3 regions of the Dorea chungnamensis genome follow, and region 2 is predicted to be linked to each of the others. Evidence: riboswitches for the same ligand, from Rfam matches in the RefSeq annotation. Region 2 holds a riboswitch; each other region holds the start of a gene.

Region 1 (2,276 bases), on a different contig from region 2:
CAGAAACTGGGAATTAAGTTTATGTTATCAGAGCCAATGGCTTCTCGGGATCTTTTAAGTAAAAGACAGTTTAATGAATTCTTTGTGCCTTATCTGAAACAGGCTGTTAAAAGATTGAACGAATTTCAGGGAGCAACGTCTATTCATATTTGTGGACATACAAAAGACCGGTGGCAGGAAGTGGTTGATGCCGGTGTTTCAGGATTCTGGGTAGATAATTGTGAGAGCTTGAAAGAATTGAAAGAGGGTTATGGCAACAGAATTGCTATCAGCGGTAATCTAATGCCGGTAGATGTACTGAGAAATGGGACGGTTAAAGATATTGAAGAACATGTAAAAAAATGTATTGCAGATGCAGGCGATAATCCTTGTGGATATAATCTGTGCCCTGGATGTACAACCCCGGTAGGAACGCCGAAAGAGAATATGATTGCATTCATGAATGCGGCAGCAATCTACGGAAGAGGGGCGAAAAAAGGCTGTATGCCAAAAGGAATGATAGAAATATAATTCATAGGAATTGTCTATAAAACTATTGGAATTATCAATTGGGATGAAAAGATATTTTATGCTACCATATGAGTAGTAACATATATAGTGATGCATAGGCATTGAAAAGGAAATCTGGTGAGAGTCCAGAACAGCCCGCTCTACTGTATGACAGACGATAACCTGAATACCACTCTGGGATAGAGGAAGGCAGGATTAGAGGGAGAAGTTAAGTCAGGAGACCTGCTATATATGAACGAGCTTATCGGTGGGGAGAAAGCGGTGTGTTTACGCTGCTTTTTCTGCACCGTTTTTTTCTGCTATAAAGCATGTCTTAGGGGTGAGTGAATGGAAGTACAGATTGTATCAGGTTTTTTGGGAGCTGGAAAGACAACTTTTTTAAATAAATATCTACCACTTCTGAAGGGAAAAACGGTAGTCATAGAGAATGAGTTTGGGGATGTGGGACTTGATGGAGAATTGATTCAGGAGGATCTTCCGGTTAAAGAATTGTATGCAGGATGTATCTGCTGCAGTCTGGCGCTGGATTTCCAAAAAGGGATTAAAGAACTTGCAGAGCAGTTCCATCCGGATCGGATTGTTATTGAACCTTCTGGTGTGGGAAGACTTACAGATGTTGTAAAGGCCTGTGGCCGGGCAAAAGAAAAGGAAGGAATAGATCTTAGAATTACCAAATTGATTGTAATATTAGATATTACGGAGTTTGAAGATTATATAGATGGTTTCGGTGCGTTTTACCTGGATCAGATTCAAAATGCAGGACTTATATTATTGAGTAATCTGGAACAGGTGTCAAAAGAGGAAAAGAATCGATTGATTTCGGAGATAAGAGAGGTAAATCCCGATGCTGTTATATATGAAGATGACTGGCGTAAGATGGAAGGCGCAGCATTGTTAGAGCTTTTGGATATGACAGAAGATTATGAAAATAATCCGGAAGATGATATGGAAGAGATCATGATGTCGCCGGCTTTCGCAGATAAGATATTTTCCAGTATGTCAATAGAAAATGCCAGAGAAATGACTGCTCATGAATTAGAGAAGGCGTTGTATGGATTAAAGGATAAAAAATATGGAAAAGTCCTGCGTGCCAAAGGAATTGTAAAAGCAGGGGATGGAAGAGTGTTGCATTTTGATTTTACACCATCCATTGTGGAAGTGGCAGATATCTCGGATAACGGCAAAGGAACGAAAGTGGATAAGATTATTATTATAGGATGTAATCTGGATGAAACAGCGATTAGGGAGCTGTTTTCTATATAATGCAAGGAGGAAGCAAGATGCAGGCAAAGGAAGAGTTGTTGCAGAAGTTATCGGACTGTGTGTTTGATATGGAGGATGAGGAAGTTGTAGACGTGGTCAAAGAGTATATTGAATGCGGTTATGATCCACAGGAAGGTATGTTGGAAGGACTGGTTGATGGAATGAAGAGAGCCAGTGCCATGTATGAAGAAGGAGAATACTTTGTGCCGGAGCTGATTGTATGTTCTGATGCAATGTATGCCGGAATCGAAGAGTTCCAGAAATATCTGCCAGACACAGAAGACACAAGTATTGGTAAAGTGTTAATCGGTGTTGTAGAAGGAGATACTCATGACATTGGGAAGAATCTTGTGAGAATCATGATGGAGACCGGAGGATTCGATGTACATGATCTGGGACGAGATGTGCCTTTGGATGCATTCGTGGACTATATCAGAGATAATGATGTAGATATCTTATGTATGTCTTCGTTAATGACTACAACAATGCCGGGCATGGCTACA
Region 2 (2,276 bases):
TGCAATGTCGTTCCAGATTGGTTTTGTCTTTCCACAAATATGGATCATCGGCGGCTGTCCTGTTATTTCATAAAGCCCATCAATTAACTCTTTCAAATATGGGTAAGAAAACTCATCGAACTGCTTTTTACTCAAAATATCCGAGCAGGTCACCGGATCAGATATAAATACAGAACATGGTCCAAATTCTTTACAAAATGCTTCTACCCATTTTAATGAACATTCATTGGAAAGTTTCAAAAGCTTTTTCAACATTTCCGGATTCTTTCTGGTATCTCTTAACATTAAGTCCACCGGCCTGATCGCAGCTGCACATGACACCGGCCCTGTCACACCTGTGCTGATTGGATAATCCGGCAACAGTTTTTTTAATTGCTTTGCCATCTCAATCATTGGAGTGAGAACTGGATTGTCATATGGGTCCACGACTTTTAATTTATCAAAATCTGCATAATCCATAAGGACATGTTCTTCGATTCGAGGCACTCCGTATTCCGGTGTAAAAAGTTTCGATCCAAGTGCTACTCCAATGGTTCTTAAATCCGGCCCAACACCAAATCCAAAGTTGTTATATGTCACATCTTTTTCCCTGATGACCTTTGCCATAACTTCCGGATCTTCGCTCATTTGTTTCGTTGAATATCCCATCAGATTGGCAATCGCCATCTCTGGGGCAAGAATTCCATATGGAATGCAGTCCACTTCCTCCCCTTTCATGTATGCTGCCATACGTTCAGAAGGTGTCATCTCTTCTTTCTGTTCATTCATCAACTTTTTCAGCTCTTGATAATCCATTTTTTACCTCCTAAAATAAAATACGGTACGAAAAAACAGCGTAAACACTGCCTTTCCCCACCGAAATCTCCTGAAAATATATAGCAGGTCTCCTGACTCGACTTCATCCTCTGGATTTCCTTCCCCAAAAGTAAAACATCTTGAGTGGTCAATAAAACCATCGTCCGTCACACAGTAGAGCGGGCTGCTTCGGACTCTCACCGAATTCCCTTTTCAACAATTTTCATTGTCACTATATACGTTTACATTTCAAGTTTATCATGTAAATTAACATTTTCCAAATCGGTTATTACTATAATAAAAGTCTTATATAGACAGTTTCTATTCTACGGGTTTTTCATCTCTAAATGATTCATTCACTTAATGTTTTCGTTCTGACAAACTATAATACAGATAAATATATTACAGGAAACGCTGCTTGAAAAAGAATAACATCAGAGAGGAGTTTCGCACACCAACAGATCTGGTCGGGTGCGAGGCTCCCCTTTTATGTATATTTTTATCCTAATTTTGTCAATTGTTCTAATATCTCTAATGATTTAAATCTTTTTCCTACGTAAGTTTCCAGATATCTTCCGGTCACCTTTCCCAGTTCCCGAAGCACTTCATCAGATACGGTAAAGGTATATAGTTTTTCCACCGGCGTTCCCACAATATATTGAAGCGTATAGATTGTAGAGGGATTCAGCACCATTCCATCCGAAACATCTCTTCTGCATCTGTCACAGAGCAGACCTCCACGTCTAACACTGAACACCATTGGTCTTTCTCTGTCACCGCATCCTACACACTGGAAAACCTGTGGTCCTTCTCCATTGATACTGACCGTTTTCAGCTCGTAGATATATCGAATCAGCAGATTTGGTATATGGGGATTTACAAGTGCCCGAAGAGTCTGATACAAAAGCTTTAAAAGCTGAGTCTCATCGTTAGCTTCTCTTGCATAATAATTGGCCAGTTCCATAAAATAGAATCCGTAATATGCCCCTTCAACATCCATACGCAGCTCCTGAAAGTAATTGGAAATAGAGGCCGACACCAATGTATATGATGTCCGCCCCTCATAAACTGTAAATTCTCCAAAGGAAAATGGACTCGTCACTCCCATCAGTGCACTGTTAGGCCTTCTTGCGCCGCGGGCAAATGCTGCAATCTTCCCTCGTTCTTTTGTCAGAATTACCACTCGTCTGTCATATTCGCCGACAGGAGCTGCCTGCAGGACCAGGCCTGTCACTGTAATCTGATTCACCGTTTATTCCACCTTCATGGTCTTTTATTATCTGTTTACAAATCTGCATTCCCTTATAGCAAAGATAATCTGTCACTTTTCCCGTCTCCAGAAAACGCTCCCAGTACTCTTCTTCCATGAAATCACCTCATCCTCTGTTGATAGGATTAGGTTCTCCCAGAAAAGGCTGATTTTATTCTTCATCCCGATATCCAAAATTTTTCATTAGATATTCGCTGTCTCGCCAGTCCTT
Region 3 (2,276 bases), 130 kb from region 2:
TTTCTTCCGGTTCGCCTTCTACCGTTCCGATAAATACATTGTCATATCCGAGGTCATTCATCTGTGTCTGCATCTGGCTATAAGATACTTTTGCAGTATGAGAGGTACCGTGTCCCAAAAATACAAATGCAGCGCCATCTTCTTTTGCAGCATCCAGGCTGTCATATCCTGCTGTTTCCACTGCCTCAGAAGTAATCGCTTCAGCAACCGCTTCTTTATCAGCATTGATAACCGTTGCATCTTCTCCGACTTCTCCAAGCAAAGGCTCTGCAACTTTTACAGATTCAAACTGATCCTGGTAAGCTTCTACAGATTCCATCAGCTCATCGTATTCTGCGCCATGCATCAGATGCGTCGGCTGTACCACCAGATTTTTCACTCCATTAGAAACTGCACGTTCCAATGCCTGATCCATATTATCAATACATTCCTCATCTCTCGCCTGAATATGGTTAATAATGATCTGTGCCGTAAATGCTCTTCTTACCGACCAGTCAGGATATGCTTCCTGAAGTGCATCTTCGATTCCCTTAATATCAGCCACACGACTGTCATTAAAAGAGGTTCCAAAGCTGACTACGAGGATCTCATTTTCACCAATATCATCCTGATTACGAGGATCATCTTTGGATGCATCGCCTGTATCTCTTCCAAAGTAATCCGGATCTGCATTTTCCCCTTCTACCAATTCCTTCTGCTCATCTGTCAGTGCGTCCCATGCCTCTTTGGCTTCCTTGCACTGTTCATCCGTTTCATCTGTTCTCTCCTGCACATAGATGGCATCAATCAATGCAGCTACTTCATCTGCCGCTTCCTGATCAGCATCTGTCTCTACTTCTTCAGTTTCCTCCGCCGTTTCGGATGTCTCCTCACTGCTGCCAGAACATCCGGTCATTACCAGAGCACTTACCATGGAAACTGCCAGCAAGATTGCTACTACTCTTTTCTTCATCTTGTTCCTCCTTCTTATTTCTGGTCCATTTCCGACAAAAGGATATAACGGCAGTACTTATGAGGGTATAATGACTTAAAGCCAAAAAACGTCCTTTTTCCATAAAATGGTAAAAGGACGTAATACTGACATAATCAAACAACACTTCCGGCAGATACAGACACTGCCAGAAATGTAATATCTCCATTATAATCGGTTGCGACCAGTTACTCGTGATCTGTGGGCATATCCCACTCCGTTTTTCAATAGGCAGGTCTCCTGACTTACGGATCCACATCCAAGGCCGCCTTCCCAATTGCTCAGTGACTTATCTGGCCTTGCACTCCTCGCTTACAGTGACGAGTTCGTACAGGATTTGCACCTGTTTCCCTTTTCATCAGACAATCCATGATTGTCTGAACCTATCGAACATACCTTATCACACCCGAATAAAAATGTAAAGTCTCTGAAATTGTTTTTTAATATCTATGGTTATTGACTACTCCACATTTTTTAATGCCTCTTCCATCGGAATCTTTCGGATTCTTCTGAAATCCAGTATTATTACTATCAGGTATCCAAGAAGAACGAAGGAAAACATCTTCACATAGCCCATTGGCTCTATCGTAAAGGCAAACCATCCATTATATTTAAACATAATGATTTTCCATGCCTGTTTCATTACCGTAGAACCTAATATTACACTTATGGTATACGCCACAACCACTACCATTGTTGTAGATAGCAAATATAGGCTTGCGATCTCACGGTTTTCATAACCAAGAATCTTCGCCATGGAGATTGCCGTTTCGTTCTTTTCGATAATAAGCTTTGTCAATAGATAAATCAGCACTGCAGATAACAGGATACACAGAATCTGAAAATACTGCATATAGGCTCCCATAGAATGATCTAACTGGTCGCACATTTTCGTAATATCCTCTTTCGTAATAACTGTCGCGATTTTATCTTCTTCGATATCGGTAATCTCTGTGTCTGAGATATATCCGGTGAACTCCTCCTTGCCCAGTTCAAATAAAGAACGATATTTTTCAATCGGAAGGAAAACTGCAATACTCTGACATTTTTCATAAATTCCTGATACTTTAAACTGATACTGCTTATGTTCATATTTTTCATCCAGCTTAATGATATCTCCCACCTTCAGGTTATACTTCTCACTGAATGGTCGTGAAAGGTACACTTCATTTTCTTCAAGTTCTGATAAGTTTTCAATCTGGATATATCTGCTGTTATCCCGAATGCCATAAATGGACACTTCTTCATCCAATTCATCCCCTGTCTTCTTTAATGCTTTCATACAGAATTCCTCTACGTCCTGATT

The links. A riboswitch is a leader RNA that binds a small molecule or an ion and turns the genes downstream of it on or off. The one in region 2 is predicted to bind cobalamin.
Region 1: linked by a shared signal. The riboswitch ahead of ABE613_RS04175 (CobW family GTP-binding protein) and the one ahead of ABE613_RS06240 (uroporphyrinogen decarboxylase family protein) in region 2 are both predicted to bind cobalamin.
Region 3: linked by a shared signal. The riboswitch ahead of ABE613_RS05640 (sirohydrochlorin cobaltochelatase) and the one ahead of ABE613_RS06240 (uroporphyrinogen decarboxylase family protein) in region 2 are both predicted to bind cobalamin.

The regions. Positions count from the first base shown of each region.
Region 1 is NZ_JBDOHT010000003.1:179,308-181,583, forward strand. Features, by position in the region: gene ABE613_RS04170 (uroporphyrinogen decarboxylase family protein) at 1-510, shown strand, start outside; cobalamin riboswitch at 579-754, shown strand; gene ABE613_RS04175 (CobW family GTP-binding protein) at 838-1,773, shown strand; gene ABE613_RS04180 (cobalamin B12-binding domain-containing protein) at 1,791-2,276, shown strand, end outside.
Region 2 is NZ_JBDOHT010000005.1:139,356-141,631, reverse strand. Features, by position in the region: gene ABE613_RS06240 (uroporphyrinogen decarboxylase family protein) at 1-795, opposite strand, end outside; cobalamin riboswitch at 861-1,047, opposite strand; gene recO (DNA repair protein RecO) at 1,295-2,044, opposite strand; gene era (GTPase Era) at 2,217-2,276, opposite strand, start outside.
Region 3 is NZ_JBDOHT010000005.1:7,781-10,056, reverse strand. Features, by position in the region: gene ABE613_RS05640 (sirohydrochlorin cobaltochelatase) at 1-952, opposite strand, end outside; cobalamin riboswitch at 1,184-1,372, opposite strand; gene ABE613_RS05635 (ABC transporter permease) at 1,431-2,276, opposite strand, start outside.